Regions from separate parts of the Falsarthrobacter nasiphocae genome, predicted to be linked through region 2. Evidence: riboswitches for the same ligand, from Rfam matches in the RefSeq annotation. Region 2 holds a riboswitch; the other holds the start of a gene.

Region 1 (14,509 bases), 640 kb from region 2:
ACAAAGTCATCCTCGCCGCGGGCTCGGTGGGCACCACGCGCCTGCTCCTCAAGGCGCAGGCCAACGGGGACCTCACGGGACTCTCGGACAAGCTCGGCAAGGGCTGGGGCCCCAATGGCAACACCATGGTCGCGCGCTTGCTCAGCGGCGCGAACTCCACGACAGGCACCGTCCAGTCCGGCATTCCCGCCCAGGGCCTGATGGCCTGGGACGACTCGGAGGCGTCCGTCTTCGCGGAGATTGCCCCGTTCCCGGTTGGCCTTGAGACCCGCACCGCGGGCTACCTCGCCCTGACGAACAACCCCAACACGGGCACGTTCACCTTCAACACGACAACGGGCAAGATGGAACTCGACTGGGATGCTGCGAAGCACGCCCCCTCCGTCGCCGCGACCAAGGCTGTGATGGAACGTCTCAACGCAGCCAATGGCGGAGCGACGCGCACGGACATGCTGGAGAACGGCAAGGGCTACTCCGACTACTTCACCTACCACCCCCTGGGCGGCTGTGTCCTGGGCCAGGCCACGGATCTCAACGGTGAGCTGACGGGCGCCCCTGGCGTCTTCGTCATGGACAGCTCCCTCATCCCCGCCAAGCTCGGTGTCAACCCCTTCGTGTTCATCACTGCGCTGGCCGAGCGCAATATGGACAAGCTGCTCGCCGCCGGCCGCCTCGCCTGAAAGAGATGACTCACGTGAACCCTTTGAACTCCACCACGTCACGCCGTCGCGTTGTCGGCGCAGCCGCCTGGTCTGCCCCCATCATCGCCCTGTCCAGCGCCGCCCCCGCCATGGCGGCGTCCCAGCCGCCGCTCGGCGAGCCCGGTGACCTGGCCATCGCCATTGTCGACCCAGCCGCCGACGGCTCGCTCAACACCCCCATCTACTGGGGCAACACCACGCAGGTGGCGCAGATGGGCGACATGCCGCCGGGTCTTGTCGTCACCAACGTGGGCTCCACCCCCATCGCCTCCGCGACGGGCACCCTCGAGCTCCAGATGCAGAACCAGGATGCGACGAGCAACCTCGCGTACCGGACGCAGGCCCGCACGACGGACTCATTCTTCACCCTCGTGGACACGACGCCGGGCGTCCCGCCCACGGGCGCCGCGCGCACGTACCGCTGGACACTGACCCGCCCCCTCCAGCCGGGGGAGAGCGTGACCATCCCGTTCCAGTACTACACGCCGAAGACCTTCACCAACCCGGACTTCTCGGTGCTGGTTCTGGCCACGATCAACGACGCGGTGGAGTTCGACAGCAACGATCTCGACGCCCGCGTGGGCTTCGTCCCGGGTTACTCGACGACGATCTTCGGCCCGTAGCCCGAGCCGTCTCAGAGCAACCGTACGGCGCCGCACCCCTTGGGTGCGGCGCCGTTCTTCTTTCCCGGGGACGCCGTGGACGAGGGGTGCGCGCCGAAACATGACGGAACCAGGGCAAGGGTAGCCAGGCTCACTTTTGACGAACGATTGTGAAAACGGATAGCATGCTTACGTTCCGCAGTCAGCCCCCGGCCCACCACTGTCAGGCCGTCCCCCGGAAGGACAACCCCCTCCATGACCGAGATCAACCGCCGCCACCTGGCCCAAGGAGCAGCTTGGGCGCTACCAGCCGTGGCACTCGCCAACGCGGCCCCCGCCGCCGCCGCCAGCCGCCCCAAGCCCGTATGGCCCCGCCCGCGCCCCACAAGCAGGACCGCCATTGAGGACCTCCGCGAAGGCATCTGCAGCCCGGCCGTCGCAGCGGGCTGGATCCTCAAGGATGGACTCACGTACCGCAACACCCATGGGCGCATCGAAGACGCCCAGACGATGCAGCGCTTCGGACTCCAATGGGCGAACGGCCCGGGACAGCAAGGCCTCAAGGGGTCCATAACATTCAAGTTCGGCAACGCCTCCGGTGAGCGCTACCTCCCCAAGCCCAAGGTGACCCTGAACAATGGCCAGACGCTTTACGGATTCGTCCGTGCAGGAAACGTCATGTCTGGTGGCGCCCTGGTCGGCTTCAACACGCTCCACAGGATCGAGTGGCAGAACGCCAAGCATTACGCGGAAGGGAGCCGCAAGGGGCTCTGGAATGGAGCTCGAGTGGAGTTCCCTATGGAGTTCAGCTACACCCTGAACGGTAAGTGCCGCGTGTGCATGCTTCAGGTGAACTACACAATGGGCTCGGTTCGAGAAAAGGACCAGCCGATGCGCGACTACTCAGTTACGCCCTACACCGGCATGCCCTTCCGCGGCAAGCGCTACTGCACGGACCGCGTCTACTAAGCGCACCCCAGGCAGCACCGGGCCTGTATCACCGGAGCCCGGACACAGAAAGGCGCCGCCTGCGCATCATCGCAGGCGGCGCCTTCGTGCGTGCCCGCCAGCGCCTCGGCGCGGCCCTCACAGGAGCCTTGCCGAGGCGGCAGCGACGTCACCTGGCGGAGGTGAACCGCCAGGGCAAGTCAGCGGGCAGGAGCGCAGGCAACCCAAACGGCAGTGGGACGCGGATTGAGAGTCGCCCCAGCCATGATGGTGCAGCGCGGGTTCGTGGTCCACGCCCAGGCATAGGCCCAGCTGGAGCCGTTCTTCACGGACGCGTACACAACACGCTTGACCGGGGCCGCCGGGGCCTTCGTGCCGTAGCTCCACGAGACAGCAGTCGTGGCCTTCGGGGAGGAGACGCGGACCGACGCAGCGGAAGCCGAGGGTGCGACGCCAACGGCGGCAATGCCGACAAGCGCAGCAGCAGCAGCGCCAGAGGAAAGAGTCTTGGTGAAACGCGACATGGCAGTCATTCCATCTCTATGAGCATGTGATCGGCCCTATACACCGGGCCGGCTGGGCTCCATTCGACCCCGCACCCTCATCATACGACCAGAAAATGCACGTCAAAGCCCCCTGAAATAACAATTCGGCAACCTTTCATCACGGGTCCACCGGGAAGCCGCTCCTCCACGCACCTGTTGGCCAGACGGAACGGAGCTCGGCGACACCATCATCAGCCGACGCATTCGCCCTACGCCAGCGCTGTTCATCACTGACCGGCCCGTCACGGCTCTCACAAGCCCTCAAAGGTTCATCGTCATGAAGAGGCTCCACCTTCTCCTACAGGGGAATCACATCGGGACCCTGATCCAAGACGACTTCGGGGCCAAGAGGATCGAGTACCTGCCGGGCCTGGACAACAGCGCCTCCCTCTCGGTCGCTCTCCCGTATCGTGAATCCCCCTATAAGAACAAGCCAACGATGGCCTACATAGAAGGCCTCATTCCTGAAGGCGAGGCCGTGCGCCAATCGATGGCGGAAGAATTCTCCCTCAGCACACAGCATGTTGGGAACCGACTGCGCCAACTCATCAATGCGCCTGGAGGAAGCTGGATTGGACGCGCGGAACGCTGATCTTTGGCTGGCGCCCAGAGCAAGTTCGCCCTCCGCTTGGAACGAGGGCAGCGGCCCGGAAGATGTCGCCAACTTCGCTCAGGCGATCATTGCCAATGATCTCCTCGGCGCCCCGGACGCGCGTGCCGAGAACTACTCACCTTTGCATCTCGATGGCCAGGTTCACCTGGCGCCGATCTATGACATAGCCTCCGGTTTGGCCGCCTGAAGCGCAGGCACTGGCACTGCTTCGCACAAGAGATCCGAGGCAATCGGCGCGAGCGCCCTCCCCGACCTCCTCGCTCACGGGATCAGTGCCCTGTGCGGATCAGCCCTGGACGGTCTCGCCTCCCGCGAATGAACCGGCGATTCACCCACTGCCCAGGGAACGTGGTGGGAGCGCCCTGACGGACGTTCTACAATCTGATCCAGACTCCATGCTCGGCACCTGGGCCGGGACCGGCGTGCGCAGAGCATCTCCAGCACCGCTTCTCCTCGCGTCGGCCGCGTGGAGTCCCCGAGACAAACATCGCCAAGGAGACACGCGTGGACATCCCGTCCTTCCTGGGATCAATCCCTCCCTGGCTGGTCTATGCCCTCGTGGGTCTCGTCGTCGGCGTGGAGAGCATTGGCATCCCCTTGCCGGGCGAGACGATCCTCGTGGCCTCCACCCTCTTGTCCTTGCACCCGGACGCGAACATCAACCCGTGGATCATCGCCGCCTGCGCCACCACGGGCGCCGTCATTGGGGACTCCATCGGCTACACCGTCGGGCGCACGTACGGGACCCGGCTGCTCACCTGGCTCACTCGGCGGTTCCCCCGGCACATCTCCCCGGCGCACATCAAATACGCCGAGCACGTCTTTGACCGGTGGGGCACGTGGACGGTGTTCTTCGGCCGATTCGTGGCTGGCCTGCGCATTCTCGCGGGGCCGCTTGCCGGCACGCTGCGCATTGAGTACCGCCGCTTCCTCTTGGCCAACGTCACGGGCGGCATCTTCTGGGCGTTCGGCACGGTCGGATTCATCGTCCTGGTCGGGGACGCCGCCCACCACTACCTCAAGGAGTTCGCGTGGGTGGGCTTCCTGGCGGTCCTCGTCCTCGCCCTCGCGGCCGGCGGCCTGCTGCACAAGCGGGTCAAGGAGGGCGTAGCCCGCTTCGCGGCGGAAGAGCCCACGGAGGCCCAGGAGCCTGAGCGGGCCTAGGGACTGGGAGCCGGGGCCGCCGCCGAGACCCAAGGTTGAGCCTTGAGCCATAAGGTTCAACCTTTACTCGAAGTTGATGGGGTTCTTGATGGGCCTGTGATCGTTCCGTAACTTTATGGGTGTTGCCGAAGACCACGGAGGCAATGCCGGGCGAGACGCCGAATTCCACCGACGCCCGGGTGGCAGAACAGACAGGGTGGAAGCGGGGGAACCACATTCGCTGGCACGCAGCACGCGCGTGCCTTGGGGTGAAGTTCCGTCACCGTCTTCGGCCAGGCCTGCGGGCACTGGCAGGACGGCGGAACCGGGGCCAGGCTCGCAAGGAGCCGGTTTCCGAATCCGACAGCTAACCTCGCAGGCGCGGAGGAAGCCTTATGAACGCCACCCCCCTTGGGCAGGCCACACGCTCGCCGAAGCCCACGCACGTGAAGAGCCTCGCAACGCTGACCACCGGTGCAGCGGCCGCCGCTGCCCTCATCACCAGCTCCCTCCCCACGGCCGTGGCTGTCTCTGAGACTGCGCCCGCGAAGACCACGCTCTTCACCCCTAGCGTGACGCCTGAGCGCACGGCCACTCCCTCGTCCTCGGTGACGGAGTACGTCAGCTCCGCAGCCCCCGCCCAGTGGTGGCGCTGGTGGAACGCGGACAAGTCTCGCCAGGGCTTCTACTTCGGCACCGGTGCCGAGTTCAACGCGTTCATGGCTCAGGGCATGGTCACCCAGGAGAAGAGCCGCGTGGCCTCTGAGCTTCCGTGGGTTGATCCCGCGGCTGCACACCAGGTCTGGCGCTACTGGAACGCGGACAAGTCCGTGACGGGCCTCTTCACGGGAACGGGCAAGCAGCTCAACGCCTTCCTCAACGCGTGGTTCTCCGGCGCGAGCATCGAGAAGGCCGTCGCCAAGGCCCAGGTCCCGGCCGCCAACGTCCTGGTCAACGGCAAGACGCCCGCGGTGAAGGTCCCTGCCACCTCGCCGAAGGCCCCTGTCACGCCGGCGCCCTCCGCTCCGGCCGCCCCGCGCCCGGCGGCATCAGCCCCCGCGTCGTCCGCTCCTGCCGCGACGGCTCCCGCAGCCTCGGCTCCCGCTGCCACTGCGCCTGCGTCCTCCGCTCCCTCGGCTCCGCGCCCGACGACGAGCGTGCCCGCCACGAAGACCCCTGCCGCCACGGCGCCCAGCACGGCCAAGCCCGCGCCGGCCGTGACGAGCCCGGCGGCTCAGCCGTCGTCGGCCCCCAGCGCGCCGGCCGCCTCGGTGCCGTCCGCGCCCGTGACCAAGGTTCCCTCCGCCTCCGGCCCCACGGCGAGTGCCCCGGCCCCGTCCGCGCCCCAGACGCCGAGCATCCCGGCCGCCAAGGCCCCGACCGCCCCGGTGACGAAAGCCCCGGCAACCCCCACCCCCGCGCCTTCCGCCTCGAAGACGCCGGTGGCCACTGCTCCCAGCACAGCTGGGCCCACCGAGGCGCCGATTGTCGCCAACAAGCCCGCGACGCCGAGCGCCCCGGCCACGAAGCCCGCACCCGCGACCCAGCCCACGGCCCCGGCCGCGAAGGACTACGTCGACGCCAACGCCCCCGCCCAGTGGTGGAACTACTGGGACGGCAACGGCGCCAAGGGCGAGCTCTACGGCACCGGAAAACAGCTCAACGTCTTCCTCAACGCCTACCTCGCCAACGGAGACAAGGCCGCCGCCACCGCCCTCGCCGCCAAGCTCGGCCCCCTGACACCCGCCGCGACAGCACCGGCCACCACGCCCAGCGCCCCCGCAACGCCGAGCGCCCCGGCCACGAAGCCCGCACCCGCGACCCAGCCCACGGCCCCGGCCGCGAAGGACTACGTCGACGCCAACGCCCCCGCCCAATGGTGGAACTACTGGGACGGCAACGGCGCCAAGGGCGAGCTCTACGGCACCGGAAAACAGCTCAACGTCTTCCTCAACGCCTACCTCGCCAACGGAGACAAGGCCGCCGCCACCGCCCTCGCCGCCAAACTCGGCCCCCTGACACCCGCCGCGACCGCACCGGCCACCACGCCCAGCGCCCCCGCAACGCCGAGCGCCCCGGCCACCAAGCCTGCACCCACGACCCAGCCCACGGCCCCGGCCGCGAAGGACTACGTCGACGCCAACGCCCCCGCCCAATGGTGGAACTACTGGGACGGCAACGGCGCCAAGGGCGAGCTCTACGGCACAGGAAAACAGCTCAACGTCTTCCTCAACGCCTACCTCGCCAACGGAGACAAGGCCGCCGCCACCGCCCTCGCCGCCAAACTCGGCCCCCTGACACCCGCCGCGACCGCACCGGCCACCACGCCCAGCGCCCCCGCGACGCCGCCGAGCCTGCCCACGACGACACCGACGGTGCCTGTCAGCAACGGCGGCGACACGAACACGAACCGGGCGTACACCTACGCGCTCAACACCTCGGCGGCGACCGGCGCCTACGGAACGGCCCCGGCCTCCCTCATGCAGCAGATGCGCCTCGCCTCGCCTAGTGGCACGGCCGCCATCTCCTCGTGGTTCGGCTCGCGCTGCCTCGCCGGACTCCCTGCCTGCGACTTCCACACGGGCATCGACTTCCCCGACGCATACGGGGCGAGTGTGCGCGCGGCGCAGTCCGGCCGCGTGATCTTCGCCGGCTGGCACGCCTACGGCGGTGGCTACCGCGTCGAGATCGACCACGGCAACGGCGTCGTCACCACGTACAACCACCTCGCGCAGATCGACGTCTCCGTTGGTCAGCTCGTTGTCCAAGGCCAGCACATCGCGGCCGAGGGCAGCACCGGCAACTCGACGGGCCCCCACCTCCACTTCGAGGTGATCGTCAACGGAGCGTGGACCAATCCCGCCCCCTGGCTCGGCCTGGCTGGAGCCTGAGCCTCAGACCGCCCAACGAAGTAAGGCCCAGGCCACATCCGAGGATGTGGCCTGGGCCTTCGTCGTTGACGCATGACAAGACGGGACACGTCCTATCCCGTGCCGCCTCGCCGAGCTGGAGTGGCGCGGCGGGCAGTGGCCGCGGCGCCGCCAGGCGTCGTCGTCGTCCGAGACTAGAGCCAGGCACCCGCGCGAGCAGGAACGATCACCGTGCCGATGGGCATGAGCGAGACCGGAATGAGCTTGATGTTCGCGAGGGCCAGGGGAATGCCCACAATGGTCACCGCCTGGGCCGCCGCCGTGGTGACGTGCGCGATGACGATGGGCACGCCCGCCACCAGAATCCAGATCACGTTGCCGATCACAGAGAACGGGCCCATGACCGGCCGGCGGTTCACGATGGTCCGGCCAAAAGGCCACAGAGCGAACGAGCCGATCCTGAACGATGCGATGCCCCACGGGATGAGCACCACCGTCAAGCACATGAGCAAACCCAGCGCCCAGTAGCTGAGAGCCAGCCAGAGGCCGCCGAAGACGAACCAGATGATGTTGAGCAAGGTCTTCATACCCGTATTTTCGCCGTGACACCTGAGCGCTGGCCGCATGCCCGTTGGGCGATCCCGGGGCGGGATGGGCCGAGCGGGCCAGGGGGCGGCAGCCCGGGCGGAGACAGACCGGGCCAGTCTGCGATGGACGGGTGGGAGCGGGGGTCAGACAGCAGCCGCGCGGGGGCCGGCGAGGGCCCAGAAAAAAAGATTTCGATTGTCGCGTCACGATCCGCGGGGTGCGGTGTCTTAACAAGTGAACGGCGCGAAAGGCCCCCAGCCACTCGCGTCTCCTGGCCATCACCTTGCGGAGGCCAGGGACCAGGCTCAGCAACGCGTTCCTGGTACTCCCCCGAGCAGTCGCGGCCTTTGTACCGCGGCATGCGAGCGCCCCCCAACGCTCGTCTCAGCGGCCCCGCCCGTCCCCCGAAGCACCGCAGATCCCCAGCGGTCAGGCCGGGGCCGCTCCCCCACCCCCCCTCTCCCTGCCACGCGGCAGGCCCCCGATGCCCGGGTGCGTAGGCTTGTTCCTGTGAACCTCGATCCCGAAACGCCCCCCGAGACCCCAGCCCCGCAGCCTGAGACGGCGCAGCGAGACGCACCACGGTCAGACGCCCCGCGCGCAGAGACAGCCGACTCGGCTGAGGCGCACGCCAACGCTGAGCTGGACCCGCATGCCGCAGACGCCACGCCCGGCGCGGACCGACCGCGGCGCCCCGTGTCCTTCGTCCGCCGCGGCTCCCGCCTGCAGGGCCGGCGCAAGGACGCCTGGGCCGAGCTGTCAGGCGACTACCTCATCGACGTTCCTCGAACGGGGCCGGACACCTCCGTGGACCCGGGCTACGTCTTTGACGCTGAGGCGGCGTTCGGGCGCAAGGCAGAGCTCGTCGTCGAGATCGGATCGGGGCTCGGCGAGGCCATAGCCCACGCCGCCGCAGAGAACCCGGACCGCAACTTCCTGGCCCTCGAGGTCTACAAGCCGGGGCTCGCGAACACCATGCTCAAGATCCGCGCCCTGGGGCTGACCAATGTGCGCGTCGCCCAGGTCAACGCCCCGGAGGCCCTCGCCACGATGCTGCCCGAGGGGTCCGTCCAGGAGGTCTGGGTCTTCTTCCCGGACCCGTGGCACAAGACCAAACACCGGAAGCGGCGGCTCGTGCAGCCGGACCTCGTGCCCCTGGTCCGGCGCGTCCTCCCCACGGGCGGGCTGTGGCGCCTGGCCACGGACTGGTCAGACTACGCCCAGCAGATGCGGGACGTTCTCGACGGGGCCTCCGCGTTCGAGAACGTCCACGCGGGCGAACGCACCGGCTCCGCCTCGCCCCTCACGCGCGTCTGGCGCGAGGGGCTGGAGAATGTGGCCGGCGTCGAGGCCCGCGCGGGCAGCAAGGCGGTCAAGACGGAGACGGCCCGGGACGAGACGGATGAGCGCGGCGGCTGGGCACCCCGCTTCGAGGGCCGGACACTGACGAGCTTCGAGTCCAAGGCGCACTCGGCTGGCCGGGAGATCTTCGACCTCACCTACCGCGCGCTCTAGCGGGGGCCGCGGCGGGCCGGTCTAGTCTTCGTCGGCGAACTCGACCTCAACGACGATCTCGTCGGTGTCGAGGTCAACCATGAGCGCCCGCTCGCCGTCGTCGACCATGGCGAACTCCCCGTCCAGCGTGCGGAAGCGCCAGGCGCCGAGGGTCTCGCCCTCGAACTCGAAGTCCTCCTCGTAGCCGAGAATCGCCTCGACTTCCTGGTCCGCGACGTCCGCGAGCTCGAAGATGAGCGCCTCGTGCTCCTCAAGCTCGTCGTCCTCCTCGGAGCGGCGGTCCTCGATTCCCGGGACAGCGTCGGCGAGGGCGGCGACCTCGGCGGCGATGTCGTCCTCCCGCACCGTGCGCAGGTCCGGGTGGGCGGCGAGCCAGGCGGCGGTCATGGCCGCGAGGTCCTGGGACTCGCTGAGCTCCTCGTAGCGCTCGTCCAAGTCCTGGAAGACGTCGGCGTACAGGCCGTCCAGGTCTGACTCGTAGACGTCGGTCAGCCCCTCCTCGGCGAGGTCCGAGCCCTCAAGCTCGGCACCCATGTTCTCGTCCGTCTCGGCGTAGGTGACCTCGTCGTCGTGGTCCATGATGCGGCGCCCGGCCTCGAAGGTTCCCTCGAGCTCGGCGTCAGCGGCCTCGTCGTCGTCCGAGTAGTCATCCTCGACGTCCTCGTCGGTGATGTCCTCGTCGTCGCTGAGGAAGTGCTCCTGGGCGTCCTCGCCGAGTTCTTCGTAGCGGGCCAGGAACGCGCGGTAGAGGGACTCGTGCTCGTCGGCGCCGAGCGCCTGGAGGCCCTCGCCAATGTACGTGAGGACGTCCTCGTCCATCGCGGACGCGAAGACGAGGTGCCCGAAGCCGCCGGCGGCCAACTGGGTTGTGTAGAAATCGACGTAATACGCCCGCAAGGCGCCGTCGGAAATCTCATCAGCGGTGAGGTGCTCGTCGAACATCGCGTTGACGACGTTCATGTTGGACAGGAGGATCGCGTCTGCGTCGGCGTTGACGCTCTCTTCCGAAATGATGACGTGGCGGGCGCTGGCTGGAGTCTGGCTCATGGGAGGGCACCTCTCGGAACGGCTGGGGCGATCGATGTCACCTCTCACGCTACCCCGTTCCTTCGGCAGACGTGGCGGTCTCTCTCGGACGACGACGGGGCCGCCCGCCGCCACCCCGCGGGCCCGGCATCCCCGCCGTCTCACAGCTGTTGAGCAAAATTTCAGCTTCTATGGAATAAGCAGCCAGGGCCCCCGGTTATCCTCGGTGAAAGCACAGCTTCTCTGCGCCGGGCCACCATCGTCTGGCGCAGTATCCCCATCATGGAAAGGACGCCACAATGAACCTTGGCAACCTCGCTCTCCGCGCAATTCCCGGCGCATGGATCCTCAACTCGGGCATCGGCAAGCTCGGCATGGACAACGGCACGGCCGGCTACCTCAAGGGCATGGCCGCCTCCGGCATCCCTGCTCTTGGTGACCTCTCTGACGAGCAGTTCAAGAAGTTCATCGTCGGCGGCGAGATCGCCGTGGGCAGCGCCCTTCTGCTGCCGTTCGTCCCGAACCGCCTCGCGGGCCTGGCCCTCGGCGGCTTCGCGGCCGGCATGCTCTCCATGTACTTCAAGAACGACGAGATGACCGAGTCCGACGGCATCCGCCCCACCCAGGACGGCGTGCCGATGGCCAAGGACATGTGGCTGGCCGCCATTGCGCTCGGCCTCGTCTTCGGCCGCGGCAAGAAGAGCAACTAGTCGCCGTCGGCGTCGACTGACGCCAGCCAGGCACGCCGCCGCCTGAGCCCCCGCAGCCCTTCACTCTGCGGAGTCCATCAGCGCGGCTCCAGCTCCCGCGCCCCGGGGCCTCATGATTGAGGCCGCCGGGGCGCGGCGCATTCCGCCCGACCACGCCCCCGCCCTGCCCGGCCCATCCCGGTAGCCTGGTGCCATGCGTATCCTCGTCACCGGCGGCACCGGCGTCCTTGGCACCCACCTCCTGCCTCTCCTGCGGGCCCGCGGGCATGAGGTCCTGGCCCTGACGCGCCGCGAAGGGGTCTACGGCGGTGTGGCGGGCGACCTTGCGGCGGGCGCTGGGCTCGACGAGGCCGTCGCCGGCGTGGAACTCGTCATCAACATGGCGTCCTCGACGTCCAAGAAGGACTGGAACTCGGTGGACATCGGCGGGACCGCCCGCCTGGCCGCGGCCGCGCGCCGGGCCAGCGTCCCCCACTTCATGCACGTGTCCATCCTGGGAATCGACGCCATCCCGTTCCCGTATTACACGGCCAAGCTCGAGGCCGAGACCCAGGTCCGGCAGTCCGGGGTGCCGTTCACGATCGTTCGCATCTCCCAGTTCCACGAGCTCGTGGACTCCGTGTTCGCGGCCGTGCCCCGCGTGGGGTTCGGCCGCGTGGCACGCTTCCCCGTCCCGGGGGACATCCGCCTGCAGCCCATTGCCGCCGCCGACGCCGCCCGCGCCCTCGCCGAGCGCTCCGACTTCCCGGCCTCCCGGGGCATCGAGTCCCTCGCGGGCCCCGCAGTCCTGACGGGCAACGACCTCGCGTACCAGTGGCTGCACGCCTCCGGCCGCCGCGGCCGCCCCGTCAACATGCCCCTCGCCGGCGAGACCCTCCGGGCGTTCGCGGACGGCCACGCGACGGCCCCGGACCACGCCTGGCCCGGCCAGACCTTCGAGGAGTTCGTGGCCGAGCGCGTATCCACCGGCCGACCCGTCTCCTACCCGCTGGCCCCCTGGTCCGGCCTGGCCTCGCCGGCCGCGCCCAAGGAGCCCCGCGAGCGGCGCGGGGTCCGCACGCGCCGCTCTGCAGCCGTTGCCTCCGCCGAGCCCGCGGCCTCGGCGTCCTCCAGTGAGCCCGCGGCCCCGCCCAGCCCCAAGGACGCAGAATGACTGCCGTGAGCGCGGGGTTCCCGGAGCCTGCATCTCCCCTCGCGGGCGCACTCGTCCGGCTCGAGCCTCTGTCTCCGGCTCACCTGGGCGGTCTTCAGGACGCCGTCGACGACGGGCGCGTGTGGGACCGCTGGTACACGTCCGTCCCCCGCCCGGAGGACATGGCCGCGGAGATCGAGCGCCGCCTGGCCCTCAAGGCAGATGGGGAGATGGTCCCCTTCGTGGCAGTCCGTCAGGACACCGACGAGGTCCTCGGGATGACGGCGTTCGTCGACATCGATGCGAGCGTGCCCCGCCTCGAGATCGGCTACACGTGGAACCGGGCGAGCGCCCATGGCACGGGCACCAACGCGGAGTCCAAGCTCCTCCTGCTGGCCTACGCCTTCGAGACGTGGGGTGCGGAGTGCGTCACCCTGCGCACGAGCTGGGCCAACCAGCAGTCCCGGGAGGCCATCGCCCGGCTGGGTGCCCGCCAGGACGGTGTCCTGCGCGGCCAGCGGCGGCTGAAGTCCGGCGAGCTCGACGACGTCGTCGTCTTCTCCATCCTCAAGCACGAGTGGCCGTCCGTGAAGCACCGCCTGCAGTGGCGCCTGCGCGAGCGCACGCCCTCCGCCTGACCGGACGAGTCAGCCCGGTTCCGGCCCTACTGAACATTCACCGACGCGGATGCCGCCGCAGGCCCTGGCTACGAGCCCGGCCGCCACAGGACGACGGCCCGGCTGGCCCGCACGCGCGTGCCACGCCGGGCCGCCACGACCTCGCCCTGGCGGCCCGCGGCGAACACGCGCGTGTCGTCGGCCCGAAGCATGCGCTCCTGCTCAAGCTCGCGGCTCAGCTCCCGCACGCGGGACTGAAGGGCGGAGACCTGGTGCTCCAGCTCCATGACGCGCTTGATCCCAGCCAGGGACACACCCTCCTTGGAGAGTCGCTGCACCTCGCGCAGCAGCTCGACATCCCGGCGGGAGTACCGGCGGTGCCGGCCCCCTTGCCGCTGGGGCGTGACGATGCCCAGCCTGTCGTACTGCCGCAGGGTCTGCGGGTGCATCTCGGCGAGTTCCGCCGCAACTGAGATGACGAAGACGGGCTCGAAGTCCTCCTCCTGCACCGCCATCACCTGTCCTTCCTCGGCGCGAGGGCCGATTCTTTCGTTCGCTCGCGCGCTTTAGAGCGCGGCGTCTCGCGCCAGCGTGGCGCGCGGGTCGTCGCTCTTGGTTGCCTCTGCGAACTGCTCCACTGCGGCCTTCGCGTCCTCGCTCAGGTCCTTGGGGACGACGACGTCCAGCACCACGAGCAGATCCCCCGTGTGCTTGCGGGTCTTGACTCCACGGCCCTTGAGGCGCAGCGTCTTGCCGCTCGAGGAGCCCTCAGGCACCCTTACGGTCACGTGCCCGCCGTCCGGGGTCGGAACCTGGACCTTGCCTCCGAGCGCCGCCTCGGCGAACGTCACGGGGACGTGCATGCGCAAGTCATCGCCGTCGCGCTCATAGACCTTGTGAGGGCGGACGTTGACGGTGACCATGAGGTCTCCGGCGCCGCCAGCCCCCGGCTGGCCCTTGCCCTTGACGCGCACCTTCTGGCCGTCCTTGATGCCCGCGGGGATGCGGACCTCGATGGTCTCGCCGCTGGGCTCACGGAGGCCGATCTTGGTGCCGTTGAGGGCGGAGCCGAACCCGATGGTGGTGGAGGCCGTGCGGTCCGCGCCCTTGGCCGGCGCGCCGCCGTATCCGCCGCCCGGGAAGCCGCCGTAGCCGCCGGTTCCGTAGCCGGCCCCGGCGCCCGCGCTGTTGAAGAGGTCCTCGAAGTTGATGTTCTGACCGCCGAAGTTGCCGCCGCCGTACGAGCCCGGGTTGAACCCGCGGCCGCCGCCATTGAAGCTGCCGCCGTTGAACAGGCCCGAGAACACGTCCTCGAACCCGCCCGCGCCGCCGGGGCCGCCCGCCGTGAAGCGCGCGCCGGAGCCCATGGCCCGGATCGCGTCGTATTGCTTGCGCTCCTCGGGGTCGCTCAGAACACTGTGCGCCTCGGCGACCTCCTTGAACTTCTGCTCGGCGGCCTCGTCATTCGCGTTCAAGTCCGGATGGTATTTCCGGGACAG
Region 2 (14,509 bases):
GGACGACGTTGTCCGCGCTGAGGATGGCGCCATACGTGCGCAAGAGCTCCGTCTCCTGCGATGTGCCCGTCTGGTGTCCGTTGAACACCACACGGGCAATCGAGGAGGAGGAGTCCTTGAGCTCCGCGTCCATCCTCTGAATGAGGCTGCTTCGGAGCATGATGACGGACAGGATCCCCGTGATGGTCACCGTGGCGAACGTCAGGAGGGTCGTGATGGTCACGAGCTTGGTCCGAAGGGACGTCGCCCGCCAGAAGGAGAGGAGCAACGTCTAGCGCTTGTCCGCGGTCCGAAGGAGGTAGCCGACGCCGCGCTTGGTCTGAATGAGCGGGGTCAGCTCCTTGTTCGAATCGATCTTGCGGCGCAGGTACGAGATGTAGGACTCGACGATGGACGCGTCCCCGTTGAAGTCGTACTCCCACACGTGGTCGAGAATCTGCGCCTTGGACAGGACCCGGTTGGGGTTCATCATGAGGTAGCGCAGGAGCTTGAACTCGGTGGGGGAGAGGTCGATGACCTGTCCCGCGCGGCGAACCTCGTGGGCGTCGTCGTCGAGCTCGAGGTCGTCGACGCGGAGGATGGCCTCGTCGTCGTCGAACGGGTGCGTGCGGCGAAGGACGGCGCGGATGCGGGCCACCACCTCGTCCAGGCTGAACGGCTTGGTGACGTAGTCGTCGCCTCCGACGGTGAGGCCCTGGACCTTGTCCTCGGTCCCGTCCTTGGCGGTCAGGAAGACCACGGGGAACTGCTTGCCCGCGGCACGGAGGCGGCGCGTGATGCTGAACCCGTCCATGTCAGGGAGCATGACGTCGAGGACGGCGAGGTCCGGCTCGTCAGCTTCCACAGCGGCGAGCGCCTCGCGGCCGTTGGCCGCGGAGACGACGTCGAAGCCTGCGAATCGCAGGGACGTGGTGAGCAGTTCGCGAATGTTGGGCTCGTCATCGACAACGAGGAGCTTGGCTTCGGCTGGTTGCGTATTCACCCCTCCATCTCACCAAGGAATCCTGAAAGACGCCAGGATGAACACCCGATACTTCCAGCGCGTCAGGAGAGCTTTCGCTGAATGACTCCTGTGATGATCGCGAGAAGCAGCGCCACGAACGCGGCGGGAAGGAGGGCCAGGAACAGCGGGACCAGTCCGCCCGGCACGCCCTGGTGGCTCAGCCCCAGGAAGACGACGACGGCGACCGCCGCCACGCCGATCACCGCGCAGACGACAGCGAGCCCCATGAGAACGCCCCGGGCCGCCGCGAGGGGGGCGTGCGCAGGATGCGCGGGCTCGGACTCGGGGCGATGCCCCGCAGGGGTCTGCTCAGTCGCGCGGAATGTCATACCTTGTATTCTTCCACGCTCGCTCCCGCCGAGGACAAGCGCCGGATCGCCGAGCCCGGCCGGGGTGAGGCCGGGGAGCCCTGACGAGCACCGCAGGCGGCGCGGGTAGGCTTGGGGAGTCATGGGCGTGCAGCGAGTCAGCTCCGCCCCCCACGTTTCCGCCCGGGAGCCCACGAGGCCCGGAGCGATGAAAGACGAAGTAGGCAGGCAAGACATATGCCCATCGGCAAGGTGAAGTGGTACGACGCCACGAAGGGATTCGGCAGAATCCTCTCGGAGGACGGCGACGACGTCTTCCTCCACGTCTCGGCCCTGGAGCCCGGATCCCCGGCGCCCTCGCCCGGGACACGCATGGAGTTCGACCTGGCCCAGGACCGCCGGGGTGCCCAGGCTCTCCGCGCCCGGGTGCTCGAGCAGGGCCCGAGCGTCGTGCGAAACACTCGCAAGTCCGCAGCTGACATGGCCGTCATCACCGAGGACCTCATCAAGCTTCTTGACGGGGTCTCCAACGGGCTGCGCCGCGGCAGGTACCCCGAGGACGTCCACGCTCGCAAGACCGCCGCGCTCCTGCGCGCCGTGGCAGATCAGCTCGACGCATGAGCCGGCGTACAGGAGCAGCGAAGGGCCCGGAGGCGGACAGCCCAGAGATGGACAGCGCCACCACGAGCGCCGCGGACGCTGAGAGCGCCGCGCAGGACCGCGCGGATGCTGCAGGCTCCGAGCTCGCCGCCCAGGCGGGCGCCGCGGCGGAGGCAGGGGATGCGCCTGAAGCAGGCGCGGCACCCAAGCGCCCCGCGCGCAAGCGGGCCCCCAAGCCCGACGCCCTCGTCGCCGAGGCCGTCGACGCGGCCCGGTCGGCTCTCGAGGACGCCTTCCCGGGAGAGGCCATCGGGGATCACCTCGGGGCGCAGCCGGAGGAGGACCGCGTCATGACGCACCGGTTCACCGCGCAGAAGCAGGGCTACCGGGGCTGGCAGTGGTACGCCACCCTCGCCCGCGCGCCGCGTGCCAAGAAGATCACCGTCAACGAGATCGGGCTGCTGCCGGGCGAGGGGGCCCTCCTGGCCCCGGCCTGGGTGCCGTGGGCAGACCGCCTCCGCCCCGAGGACACGCAGCAGGGGGACGCGGACCAGCAGGCGGGCGGGGCCGAGCCCGGCCAGGACGAGCCCGCGACGGCCGTCGAGGCGCCCGCGGTCGCCGAGACGGGCGGCACCGGCGTCGTCGTCACCGAAGAGCGGACCGAGGTGGAGCAGGCGCCGGCAGCGGACGGCGACCACACGGACGAGGACCCGACCGCCGAGGAGATCGAGGCGAGCGTCAAGGTCAAGCGCCGCCGCCGGCAGAGGCGCTACCGGGCCAACCCCAAGACGTAGTCGATGCTGGCGAGAAGGGCGGCGACGTCGCTCTTCTCGACAGCCACGAACGTCCCGATCCGCAGCTGGTTGCGCCCCAGCTTGCGGTACGGCTCCACGTCGAGGATGCCGTTCGCGCGCAGGGTCGAGGCGAGCTGTGCGGCGTCGACCTCCTCCGCGAAGTCCACGGTGACGACGACGGGCGAGCGGTCCTCGGCCCGGGCGACGAAGGGGCTGGCCAGCTCGTGCCGCTCCGCCCACTCGTAGACGAGCCCCGAGGTCTCGGCGGTGCGCGCCGCCGCCGCCGTGATGCCGCCGAGGCTCACGAGCCAGTCCAGCTGCGCGTCAAGCCCCACGAGGGTCGTGAGGGAGGGCGTGTTGTACGTCTGGTCCAGGCGCGAGTTGTCGAGCGCGGTCTTGAGGCTGAGGAAACTCGGGACCCAGCGGTCGCTGGCCGCGATCCGCTCGATCCGCTCCACCGCGGCAGGACTCGCAATGGCGAGCCAGAGTCCGCCATCGGAGGCGAAGTTCTTCTGCGGCGAGAAATAGTAGACATCCGTCTCGGAGAGGTCGACGTCGATGCCGCCCGCAGCGGACGTGGCGTCCGTGAGGTGCAGCGCGCCCTCGGCTCCCGGAACCCGGGAGACGGGGGCCATGACGCCCGTTGAGGTCTCGTTGTGCGGCCACGCGTAGACGTCGACCTCGCTCGCGTGCGGCTCGGGGCGGGTGCCCGGGGCTGACGTGATGATCTCACTCGGCTCGAGGAACGGGGCCTCGTTGGTGGCCTGCGCGAACTTCGAGCCGAACTCGCCGAAGGAGAGGTGCTGGGCGCGCCGCTCCACGAGCCCGAACGCGGCCGCATCCCAGAACGCCGTGGCGCCGCCGTTTCCGAGGAGGACCTCGTAGCCCGAGGGCGCATTGAACACGTCGAGGAGCTTGGAGCGAATGGCTCCGACGAGGCTGCGGACGGCTGGCTGCCGGTGGCTCGTGCCGAGGAGACCGGGCTGGGCTGCGGCGATGGCCTCCATCTGGGCGGCGCGGACCTTCGAGGGGCCTGCGCCGAAGCGGCCGTCCTGGGGCAGGAGGTTCTCGGGGATCTGAATCTGAGTCATAGGGCGCTCCTCTGAAGGTCCGTCACACACGTGGTCCCATTGACCCACACGCACCGCCCGAAGGCCACTCCGGTCCAGGCGGCGGGCCGGGCGCGGCGACGGGCGGGCGCGGCTCGACATAGAATACGGAGGATACGGCTTCACCCCATTCCGGCTGACGAGGAGCATGCCCAGTGTCTGAGCTCATTGATACGACGGAGATGTACCTGCGGACGATCCTCGAGCTCAAGGAAGAAGGGGTGCCCGCGCTGCGCGCCCGCATCGCCGAGCGCCTCCACCACTCGGGCCCCACCGTCTCGCAGACCGTGGCGCGCATGGAGCGGGACGGACTCGTGGAGGTCACGGCGGATCGCCACCTCGAGTTCACCGACGAGGGTCAGCGCCGCGCCACCGAGGTCATGCGGAAGCATCGCCTCGCGGAGCGACTCCTGTCCGACGTGATCGGACTCGACTGGGAGCTCGTCCACGACGAGGCCTGCCGGTGGGAGCACGTCATGAGCGAGCGGGTGGAGCGCCGGCTGCTTGAGCTCCTTGAATCGCCGACGGTCAGCCCCTATGGCAATCCCATCCCCGGCCTCGAGGCCATCGGCGGGGACGCGGCCGAGCCGTTCGGGGAGGGCGTCGTGACGGCGACGGCGGCCGTCCGCCGCGCGGGCGGGGCTCCGGTCCGCGGCGTCATCGCGCGCCTGGCCGAGCCGATCCAGGTGGACGGCGAGCTGCTTGTTCAGCTGCGCGAGTGCGGACTGGTGCCGGGCGCCGAGGTGGACGTTCAGGAGCGCGGGGCCTTCCTCCGCATGTCCGCCGTGCTCTCCGGCGAGGGGCTCGAGCTGCCTCTCGAGGACGCGGCGCACCTCTTCCTGCGTCTCTCGTAACTTTTTCCCGAGACTTTGTCCCACCGGCCGAGGCCCGAGCGTGCGGTGCCTGCCGCCGGAAATGTCGCATGGTGACGCCCTGAGGGGACACGCCGATGGTCACAGCACCGTGACCATAACGTGACATTTGGGTCTCGGTGTTGTAGGTTTGATACCCGAGAGGTCATCCGAAAGGATGACCAGCATCCCGACGATGCGCCGAGCCTTGTCAGTCGGCGGGATGACTCAGGAGGGCCCCTTGGGGTCTCTCCACCAATGACAAGGGCGGGGGACCCACATGTGACTGGAATGTTCCAGTCTTGGGGTGAAGCCCAAAGGTCACGAAACGGTTACGGCCGCACGGGACCGGAGGGCCGGGTGACTCCCATCCGAACCCGACAGCTCACCTCGCAGGCGATGTGGGAGGCAAAGCTTCGTTCAGACTCTCGACTCGAGGGTGATGGCGGACCACGGCTTCTGACAACTTCATTCAGCATTTGATCGCAGTTCGGCTCCCAGGCACAGTGCCTGGACAAGGGTCGGCTACGAAAGGGCCCAGGTCCCTTCGTGAACCACGAAAGAGAGCTCCACGTTGTCGAAGAGCATCGAAAAGGCGTCGCTGTCCGCAGTCGCCAAGGCAGTTTCTGAGAACGCAGGCGGCGCCACGCGCCAGGCAGCCGTCATCGCGGCGGCCTCCGGCCTCGTTCTCTCGGGTGGCCTCGCCGCCCAGGCATTCAGCACCCCCGAGGCCGCACCGGCCTCCCACACCGCTCCGGCTTCCGCGGCCCCCGCCCCCTCGGCCTCCGCCGAGGTCAAGGCTCCGGCCGCCGCGACCGCCAAGAAGGTTGAGCGCGCCGCCGTCAAGGCCGCCCCCAAGAAGGCTGTCAAGAAGGCCACGAAGAAGGCTGCCCCGAAGCGCGCAGCCGCTCCGGCCAACGCCCGCAAGGCCACCACGGCTGGCGCCTACTCCTACTCCTACTCGTCTGACTCGGTTCAGCAGGCTCCGGCCCGCGCCGCCGTCAAGGCCGCCCCGGCACAGGCCGCCGCCGCCACGGCTCCCCAGGCTGCCTCCTACACGGCTCCGGTCGCGCAGCGCGCCGCCTACCAGGCTCCCGCCGCTCAGCCGGCCGCCTACCAGGCTCCCGCTGCTCAGCCGGCCGCCTACCAGGCTCCCGCCGCTGCCAAGCCCGTTGCCTCCACCTCCGGCGTTGGCGCCACGATCGCCGCTGCCGCTCGCGCTCAGGTCGGCATGGGCCAGGACTGCACCATGCTCGTCACGAATGCCCTCGCGGCCGCTGGCATCAGCCACCACGGCTGGCCGGCCAGCTACATGGGCCTCGGCACCATCACGAGCAACCCGCAGCCGGGCGACCTCATCTACTACGACAACGCTGGCTCCGGTGTCCCGCACATCGCCGTCTACATCGGCAACGGCCAGGCCGTCCACGGCGGCTGGAACGGCAACCAGACCACGATCGCCTCGGCCTACCTCGGCTCCGGCCCCGTGTTCATCCACGTCGGCTAGTCACAAGCACTAGGTCACGCAGCCCCTGGAGGGTTGCAGGACTTGCCCCATTGGGGGGCAGCAGAGAGACCCGCGCTCCACATCGGAGCGCGGGTCTCTCTGCGTCTGGGCAGGCCTCATGGTGAGGCCCCGCCCAGCACACCGAGGGCAACCGCATGGACCGCACGGGGGCTGGTAGCCGAGAATTCACCTGTCGGCCGCCCGCTGATCAACGGGGGGTCTTCCGCCCGAGAGGGCTCAGGGGGCACACTGTAGTCATCACGGACCGCGTTCCTCATCCGCGCCCATCATTGCCAGGTGGTGCGCTCACCCGGGAGCAGATCATGCGCACACTCGTCCTCAACGCCGGCTACGAGCCTCTGGCCGTCGTCCCGTCCCGCCGCGCGGTGGTGCTCATCATGCGCGGCAAAGCCACGATGATTCGCGCGGGGGAGGGGAGTCTCACGGGGGTGAGCGTCTCAGTGCCGCGGCCCAGCGTCATCGTCTTGGCGCGCTATGTCAGGCGGCCCCGCGCCAAGCGCCTCGCCGTGACCCGGCGCGGAGTGCTCCGCCGGGACGGGCATCGCTGCGCCTACTGCGGGCGCACCGCGACGACCGTGGACCACATTCAGCCGCGCTCCCGCGGCGGCGAGGACTCCTGGGAGAACCTCGTCGCGTGCTGTCTCGCGTGCAACGGGGCCAAGGGGGACAAGTCGCTCGCGCAGATGCGCTGGACGCTCCCCTTCCGTCCGCGCGAGCCGCGCGGGGATCTCTGGCACCTGCGGGGCCTGGAACAGCCCGACGACGCCTGGCGGGACTATCTCGCCGCGGCCTGAACGCTGCCGCGTCGGGGCCGCGCGCCGCCGGGGACGGGACCGTGGTGAGCCCTAGCCGAGCTCGGGGTGGGTCAGCCGCCTGACGAACTGCTGCGTGCGCGGCTCCGACGGGGACTCGAGGACGTCCGCGCTGGGGCCGGACTCGACGACCACGCCGCCGTCCATGAAGACGGTCGTGGAGGCCACCTGACGGGCGAACTGGAGCTCGTGCGTGACGATGAGCATGGTCCAGCCCTGCTCCGCGAGGTCACGGATCACGGTGAGGACGTCGCCCACGAGCTCGGGGTCGAGGGCGGAGGTCGGCTCGTCGAAGAGCAGGAGGGCGGGCCGCAGGGCGAGGGCCCGAACGATGCCCACGCGCTGCTGCTGCCCGCCGGAAAGCTCGTGCGGGTAGGCGTCCGCCTTGGACTCGAGCCCGACGCGCTTGAGCAGCTCCAGTGCGTCCGCTGTGGCCTCCTGCTTGGGTCGCTTCTGCACCCGCACGGGTCCCTCGATGACGTTCTGGAGGACGGTGCGGTGGGGGAAGAGGTTGTAGGACTGGAAGACCATCGCGGAGGCGTCCCGCAGGCGCGCGATGTCCCGAGCACGGGCCCGCGCGGACGTGCTCGCGCCGAAGTCGACCGTCACGGGCTCCGCCGAGGGGGAGCCTGCGAACTCGACGACGCCGGCGTCTGGCGTCTCCAGGCCGTTGAGGCACCGGAGGATGGTCGTCTTGCCCGAACCCGAGGGGCCAATGAGCGCCACGACGTCGCCGCGGCGGACCGTGAGGTCGATGTCCTTGAGGACCCGGTGGTCTCCAAAGGACTTGGCGAGCCCCCTGACCGTGAGGAGGGGCGCGGGGGCGGGGGCGACGTCGGGCGCCGCCGGGTGCTGGGCCACAGAGCCAGGGCGAGGGACGGGGACCGGGCTGCTAGGACGCGACATGGCGGTTGAGCCTCCGCTCGATCGAGGGCTGGGGCAGGGAGAGGACCATGCAGATGATCCAGTAGATGAGGCCCGCCTCCATGTAGATGAGAAGGAACTCGTTGGAGAACGCAGCGACGTCCTGGGCCTTGCGGAAGAGCTCGGACACGGTCACGAGGGAGGCGAGGGACGTGTCCTTGACGAGCGAGATGAACGTGTTGGACAGGGGCGGCACCGAAAGGCGCGCGGCCTGGGGCAGGACCACGCGGCGCAGGGTCTGAGCCCGGCTCATGCCGATCGTGTGCGCGGCCTCCCACTGGCCCTTCGGCACGGACGCGATGGCCGCGCGGATGACCTCAGCCGCGTACCCGCCCACGTTCATGGACAGGGCGGCGACGATCGTCGTCCACGGGCTCAGCGTCACGCCGAGGTTCGGCAGCCCGTAGAAGATGACGAAGAGCTGCACGAGCATCGGCGTGCCGCGGATGACGGAGATGTAGGCGCGGGCGATCCATGAGAGTGGCTTGATCCGGCTGATCCTCATGATGGCCATCGCCAGGGCGATGACGAGGCCGATCGCGAACGAGACGAGCGCGAGCGGGATGGTGACGAGCAGGCCCGCCTTGAGGATGGGCCAGAACGATTCGGCGAGGAGTCCCCAGTCCCAGGTCACGAGGACTTCGAGACGTCGGTGCCGAAGTACTTCTCCGACAGCTTCTTCAGCGTGCCGTCCTTCTCCAGCTCAGCGAGGGCCTTGTCCACGGCGTCCCTGAGCTCCGTGGAGTCCTTGCGGAACAGGAACGCGGACGAGCTCTCGGACGAGTCCTCGGCGACGATCTTCACGCCCGAGTTGGGGTTGGCCTTGAGGTAGTCGAGGACCGTGAGCTTGTCGTTGATCGTGGCCTCGACGCGGCCCTGGCGGACGAGCTCCACGGACTGGGCCCAGCCCTCGACGGGCGTGATGACGGCGCCCTTCTCGCGGGCCTCCTTGCCGAAGTTGGAGGTCGCCGACTGGGCGACCTTCTTGCCCTTGAGGTCCTCAAAGGAGCGGATGGAGGAGTCGGCCTTCGCGACGACGACGCCGCGGGAGTGGGAGTACGGCTTCGAGAAGAGGTACTTGGCCTCGCGCTCCGGGTTGATGCCCACCTGGTTGGCGATGATGTCGAACCGCTTCGCGTCAATGCCCGCGAAGATCGCGTCCCACTGGGTCTCCTGGTACTCGGTCTTGACGCCGATCTTCTCGGCGACCGCGTTCATGACGTCCACGTCGTAGCCCGAGAGCGGGGCGCCCGCCTGAGCGTGGAAGGTGAACGGCTTGTACGTGCCCTCGGTGCCCACCTTGATGGTGCCGGCCTTCTTGACGGAGTCGAGGCTCGTGGAGCTGGACTCGGATCCCCCGGAGCAAGCCGCCAGCAGGAGGGTCGCGGCGGAGGCGAGGCCGAGGGCTGAGAACTGGCGGCGATTCATGGGGAGATCCTTCGGGTAGATGGGGTGCCCGTGACGAACGGGGCAAACCAGGCGTCTAATGTGACAAACCAGGTAAACATTATTCCTATTCCCCGGGGCTGTGATAACGGCGGCCCCGGTTTGTTACGAAGTGTGACAAACGGGGCCGCCAGGCGCGTCGTCGTCCGCTGGACCGCCCCATCTCCAGCCCGACGCGAGACGAGCCGGGACCCCGCCTTCCGCCCTGAGCGAGTCCGGCCCGATGCCCAGCCGCGGAGGCGAATAATTGGACCAATGAGTATGGAACGCGCCGCGATGCACCACATGATGAGGTCTGCCCAAGTCACGGAGGCCGCGCCGGTCTCGCGGGCGACGCTCAAGCGGATCGTGGAGTTCGCGCGGCCATACCGTGGGCGGCTCATCGCGTTTCTCGCCGTCTCGCTGCTCGGCGCGCTCCTGTCCGTGGCCACGCCGCTGCTGGCGGGACGCGTCGTGGACGAGATGGTCGTCGGCGGCAGCCGCACGGTCATCGTGTGGATCGCGGTGGCGATCGCCGGAGTCGCGCTCCTGGACGCGGGCGTGGGCCTGCTCAACCGCTGGCTGTCCGCCCAGATCGGCGAGGACGTCATCCTCGACCTCCGCACCCAGGTCTACGAGCACGTGCAGACCATGCCCGTGGCGTTCTTCATGCGCACGCGCACGGGCGCTCTCGTCTCCCGCCTGAACTCGGACGTCCTGGGGGCCCAGCGGGCGTTCGCGACGACGCTCTCCGGCGTCGTCGTCAACGGCGTCACGGTGCTCCTGACGCTCGCCGTCATGGTGAGCAAGTCCTGGCTCGTGGCCGTCCTGACGCTCATCCTTCTGCCGATCTTCCTCCTGCCCTCTCGCAAGATCGGCGGGAGGCTCGCCACTCTGCGGCGCGAGTCCAGCGACCACAACGCGACGATGACCGCCCAAATGACCGAGCGATTCTCCGCGCCCGGCGCGACGCTCATCAAGCTGTTCGGAAACCCGGCCTCCGAGGCCGCGCAGTTCGAGGCGCGGGCCGGGCGCGTCCGCGACATCGGCGTGAAGTCCGCCTTCATGCAGCAGGTGTTCCTGACGCTGCTCACGCTCGTCTCCGCGCTGGCGCTGGCCCTCGTGTACGGCGTGGGCGGCTGGTTCGCGGTGGACGGCCGGCTCAACCCGGGCGACGTCGTGGTCCTCGCGCTCCTGCTGACGCGCCTCTACGGGCCGCTGACGCAGCTCTCCAACGCGCGGGCCGACCTCATGGGCGCGGCCGTCAGCTTCGAGCGCGTCTTCGAGATCCTCGACCTCAAGCCGCTCATCACCGAGCGGCCGGACGCAAAGACGCTCGCCGACGCCCCCGCGAGCCTGCGCTTCCGCAACGTGAGCTTCGCCTACCCGAGCGCCAAGGACGTCTCCCTGGCCTCCCTTGAGTCCGTGGCCGTCCTCGACTCGCGCGGCGGCGAGGAGGTGCTGCATGGCGTGGACTTCTCCGTGGAGCCCGGGCAGACCGTGGCGTTGGTCGGGTCCTCGGGAGCGGGGAAGTCGACGATCGCCCAGCTCGCGGCGCGCCTCTACGACACGACGGGCGGCTCCGTGGAGCTCGGCGGGGTGGACGTGCGGGACCTCTCCTTCCAGTCCCTCCGGGACAGCGTCGGCATGGTCACCCAGGACGGGCACCTCTTCCACGAGTCCATCCGGGCGAACATCGCCCTCTCGAGGCCCGACGCGAGCGACGACGAGATCTGGGCCGCCCTCCGCGGCGCCCGCCTCGAGTCGCTCGTGCGCAGCCTGCCGGACGGCCTGGAGACCATCGTCGGCGAACGCGGCTACCGGCTCTCCGGAGGCGAGCGCCAGCGCATGACCATCGCCCGCGTGCTCCTGTCCCGGCCGCAGCTCGTCATCCTCGACGAGGCCACGGCCTCCCTCGACTCCACGAACGAGGCCGCGGTGCAGGGCGCCCTCGCTGAGGCCCTCGCGGGGCGCACGGCCCTCGTGATCGCCCACAGGCTCTCCACGATCCGGGACGCGGACGAGATCCTCGTCATCGAGGCCGGCCGCATTGCCCAGCGTGGCACGCACGAGCAGCTCCTCGCCGCGGGCGGGCGCTACGAGGAGCTGTACCGCACCCAGTTCGCCGAGTAGGCCGGGCGGATGCCGGGGGCCGCCGGCTGGCTCAGGTGCCGAGGGGCCACGGCGCGCGCCCAGCGCCGGCTCCAGGCTCAGCCGAGCGCGTCAAGCAGGCGCGGCGCGATGCTCTCCCGCAGCAGCGGGGCAATCGAGTAGGGCGTCCCCGGCACGAGCCCCGTCTCGACGGCCTCGCGCAGCTCACCGAGGGTGAGGAGCCGGACCTCGGCGATCTCGGCGGCCGGCGCGAGGGCGTCCGGGTCCAGACCCTCCGGGAGCGCGGCGCGGTAGCACTCGGCGAACAGCTCGAACCCCGCCTCGTTGGCCGGGCGTCCCCGCCACGAGCCGGCATGCTCAAATGCGCCAGGGCCGAGGTCCAGTCCCAGCTCCTCGGCCAGTTCCCGTGCCGCCGCCTCCCGCGGGCCCTCGCCCGGCTCGGGCTTGCCTCCGGGCTGCATGAACGCGTGTGTCCCCTTCTTGCGCACGACGACGAGCTGGCGCGCCCCCGTCAGCAGCTCCACGGCGGAGACCGTGATGACGGGCAGCGGCCTCGTCAGCGTCGTCCGCAGCGTGAGGTCCTTGGCCGGGCCTGCCACCGTCCACGTCCAGGACAGCTCGGTGGGGGAGAGCGCCTCCACGCGGGCCTCGTACTGGTCCGGGGCGCACCAGTGGGACGGGGTGTCCGCGCCCTTGTCCAGCCGCAGAGAGTGGAAGGGGCGCCCGTCGTCGAACAGAATCTCCGCGGACGAGCCCCCCACCAGCCAGAGGTGAGTACGCTGGGCCGGGGTGGGGGCGAGGCCCTGAAGGCGGAGGGTGCCCTCCTCGTGGGCCCGAAGCCGCTGGGCGGGGGAGGAGAGAGGCGCGCCACGCGGCGCGGGGTTTGAGGCGGGGGTTTCATCCGGCGCCGGCTCGAAGGTCAGGGTGCCCGTGAAGGTGCCCGACGTCCCCGCCCGCCGGTCCTCGATCTCCCGGTGGGCGGACCAGGTGCCGGAGAGGAAGCCTGCGAGGTCGAGAACGGGGTACGGCACGGGGCTCCTTCGCTGGGGTCGCGGGCCCGCGGCGCCTGAGGCCGCCTTGGAGCCGCGCGCGGGCATTCCGGTAAGCTGGACTCTCGCAACGTTAGCCGAGTGGCGGCGTCGCGCGCCCTAGTAGCTCAGTGGATAGAGCACGGCTCTCCTAAAGCCGGTGTCGGAGGTTCGATTCCTCTCTGGGGCACCGCACTGTCGCGGCGGCCGCTGACCGGCGGACGGCGCCCACGGTGGCCGCACCCGACCGAAGGAACGACATGTTCGCAGTGATTATGGTGGCCATCCTGGCCATCCTCAGCGCGGCCGGCTTCGCCGTCGCCAGGACCATCAAGCCGAATGAAGAGGGCAACAGCAGCCGGGGCAGTGTCCGCCTCGCGTCAATCGGAGCCGCGGTCCTGGCCGTCGTCATCCTTCTCTCATCCAGCGTGACGGTCGTCGCGCCGCGCACGGTGGGCGTCAAGGTGGCCTTCGGCAAGCCGACGGGCGTGCTCTCGAACGGCCTCCACCTCAAGGCCCCGTGGGAGAAGGTCGAGGACCTCGACGGCTCCGTGCAGAACGACGTCTATCAGGGCGCGGACCACGACATCGACATCCGCCTCGGCAACAACTCCAAGGCCACGGCCGACGCCTCGATCCAGTGGCAGCTGAAGACCGACGACGCCGAGGACCTGTTCCTCAACTACAAGACCTTCGACAACATCCGCACGAACCTCGTGGACCGCAACTTCCGCGCCGCGCTCAACGAGGTCATGGCCACCTACAACCCCCTCAACTCCGTCAAGGCGGCGGAAGGCGGGGCGGACCTCAACGCGATGGCGAAGCAGGTCGAGGCCAAGATGAAGGAGCGCGTCGGGGACCAGATTGAGGTCAAGTCCGTGACGATCCCGCTCATCAACTTCGACCAGTCCACGCAGGACCGGATCAACGAGCTCCAGTCCGAGATCGCCCGGACCCGCATCGCCGAGCAGAAGAAGGCCACGAACAAGGCCGAGGCGGAGGCGAACAAGATCCTCGAGCAGTCCGTCTCCGAGAACACGCTCACCTCCAAGTGCCTGGACATTGTGTCCAAGTCCGGCCAGTCCCCGCTGGGCTGCTTCCCCGGCACTTCTGCGCTTCCGACGGTGACCCAGCCGCAGAAGAAGTAACGCGTTGGCCCTAGGCTGCGCGGACACGGGCCTTCCTTCTGCGTTGCGTTGCGTTGCGTTGCGCGGTGAGTTTCAACCAAGAAAGTGCGCTCCAGTGTGCGAACACCGCCCCGCAACGGGACAGGTGCGGGGTGGAGGCCCGGGCGGCGGGGAGGGAATTGCCCCGCTGTTGCGTTTCGCGTAGAATCGACGGGTGCTTCGTACCGCGCGCACGCTCCTGCGTGCCCTGTGGTGAGAAGCCGGACGGCGTCGCTGCACCTGGCGACCAGTCCGCCGCTCAAAGTTTTGGGATCCACTGCCTTTTGAGGGCCGCGTGAGCATCCCGGGTGAGTGTCGGGCGCGGTCGGAGCGATGACGTGGAACTCCACGCCGCTCGCCGTTGCCCGAAACCGCCGTAATTGGCCCGACACAAGGAGAACTCATGAAGGTCCGCAACTCGCTCCGCGCGCTGAAGAAGATCGACGGCGCCCAGATCGTCCGTCGCCGTGGCAAGACGTACGTCATCAACAAGAAGAACCCGCGCATGAAGGCTCGCCAGGGCTAAGTCCCCGAGATGCGCGTTCTCACGTTGCCGCCAGAGACCCCGGACCGATTGGTTGCGGGGTCTCTTGCTGTCCAGGCGGGCCTGCTGGCCGCGCGCATGCGCGCCGACCGCCTGATCGGGGAGAGCAAGTCCAACGTGGCCGACATCGTGACGGAGGCCGACCGCGCCGCCGAGGCCCTCGTCGTCGGCGGACTGCGGCAGGCGCGCCCTGCGGACGGGGTCCTCGGGGAGGAGGGCGCGGCCGCCGAAGGCACGAGCGGGCGGCGCTGGATCATCGACCCGGTGGACGGCACCTATAACTTCCTCTCCGGCGCGGGGCCGTG

Evidence for each region. A riboswitch is a leader RNA that binds a small molecule or an ion and turns the genes downstream of it on or off. The one in region 2 is predicted to bind cyclic di-AMP.
Region 1: another riboswitch for cyclic di-AMP. It lies ahead of J2S35_RS06365 (M23 family metallopeptidase); the one in region 2 lies ahead of J2S35_RS03410 (NlpC/P60 family protein).

What each region holds. Positions count from the first base shown of each region.
Region 1 covers NZ_JAVDUI010000001.1:1,401,305-1,415,813, reverse strand. The annotation lists gene J2S35_RS06400 (GMC oxidoreductase) at 1-680, shown strand, start outside; gene J2S35_RS06395 (hypothetical protein) at 695-1,324, shown strand; gene J2S35_RS06390 (hypothetical protein) at 1,559-2,272, shown strand; gene J2S35_RS06385 (hypothetical protein) at 2,452-2,775, opposite strand; gene J2S35_RS06380 (HipA N-terminal domain-containing protein) at 3,074-3,388, shown strand; gene J2S35_RS06375 (hypothetical protein) at 3,369-3,596, shown strand; gene J2S35_RS06370 (DedA family protein) at 3,914-4,573, shown strand; cyclic di-AMP (ydaO/yuaA leader) riboswitch at 4,720-4,948, shown strand; gene J2S35_RS06365 (M23 family metallopeptidase) at 4,948-7,443, shown strand; gene J2S35_RS06360 (YccF domain-containing protein) at 7,617-8,009, opposite strand; gene trmB (tRNA (guanosine(46)-N7)-methyltransferase TrmB) at 8,653-9,525, shown strand; gene J2S35_RS06350 (DMP19 family protein) at 9,547-10,572, opposite strand; gene J2S35_RS06345 (hypothetical protein) at 10,851-11,261, shown strand; gene J2S35_RS06340 (SDR family oxidoreductase) at 11,455-12,414, shown strand; gene J2S35_RS06335 (GNAT family N-acetyltransferase) at 12,411-13,031, shown strand; gene J2S35_RS06330 (heat shock protein transcriptional repressor HspR) at 13,100-13,525, opposite strand; gene J2S35_RS06325 (DnaJ C-terminal domain-containing protein) at 13,577-14,509, opposite strand, start outside.
Region 2 covers NZ_JAVDUI010000001.1:758,780-773,288, reverse strand. The annotation lists gene J2S35_RS03445 (sensor histidine kinase) at 1-223, opposite strand, end outside; gene J2S35_RS03440 (response regulator transcription factor) at 272-982, opposite strand; gene J2S35_RS03435 (hypothetical protein) at 1,045-1,332, opposite strand; gene J2S35_RS03430 (cold-shock protein) at 1,549-1,932, shown strand; gene J2S35_RS03425 (DUF3027 domain-containing protein) at 1,980-2,705, shown strand; gene serC (phosphoserine transaminase) at 2,681-3,796, opposite strand; gene J2S35_RS03415 (metal-dependent transcriptional regulator) at 3,970-4,668, shown strand; cyclic di-AMP (ydaO/yuaA leader) riboswitch at 4,904-5,078, shown strand; gene J2S35_RS03410 (NlpC/P60 family protein) at 5,240-6,172, shown strand; gene J2S35_RS03405 (HNH endonuclease) at 6,496-6,987, shown strand; gene J2S35_RS03400 (amino acid ABC transporter ATP-binding protein) at 7,039-7,911, opposite strand; gene J2S35_RS03395 (amino acid ABC transporter permease) at 7,898-8,563, opposite strand; gene J2S35_RS03390 (amino acid ABC transporter substrate-binding protein) at 8,560-9,357, opposite strand; gene J2S35_RS03385 (ABC transporter ATP-binding protein) at 9,631-11,487, shown strand; gene J2S35_RS03380 (DUF6314 family protein) at 11,565-12,497, opposite strand; tRNA gene J2S35_RS03375 (tRNA-Arg) at 12,612-12,684, shown strand; gene J2S35_RS03370 (SPFH domain-containing protein) at 12,755-13,642, shown strand; gene ykgO (type B 50S ribosomal protein L36) at 14,064-14,186, shown strand; gene J2S35_RS03360 (inositol monophosphatase family protein) at 14,196-14,509, shown strand, end outside.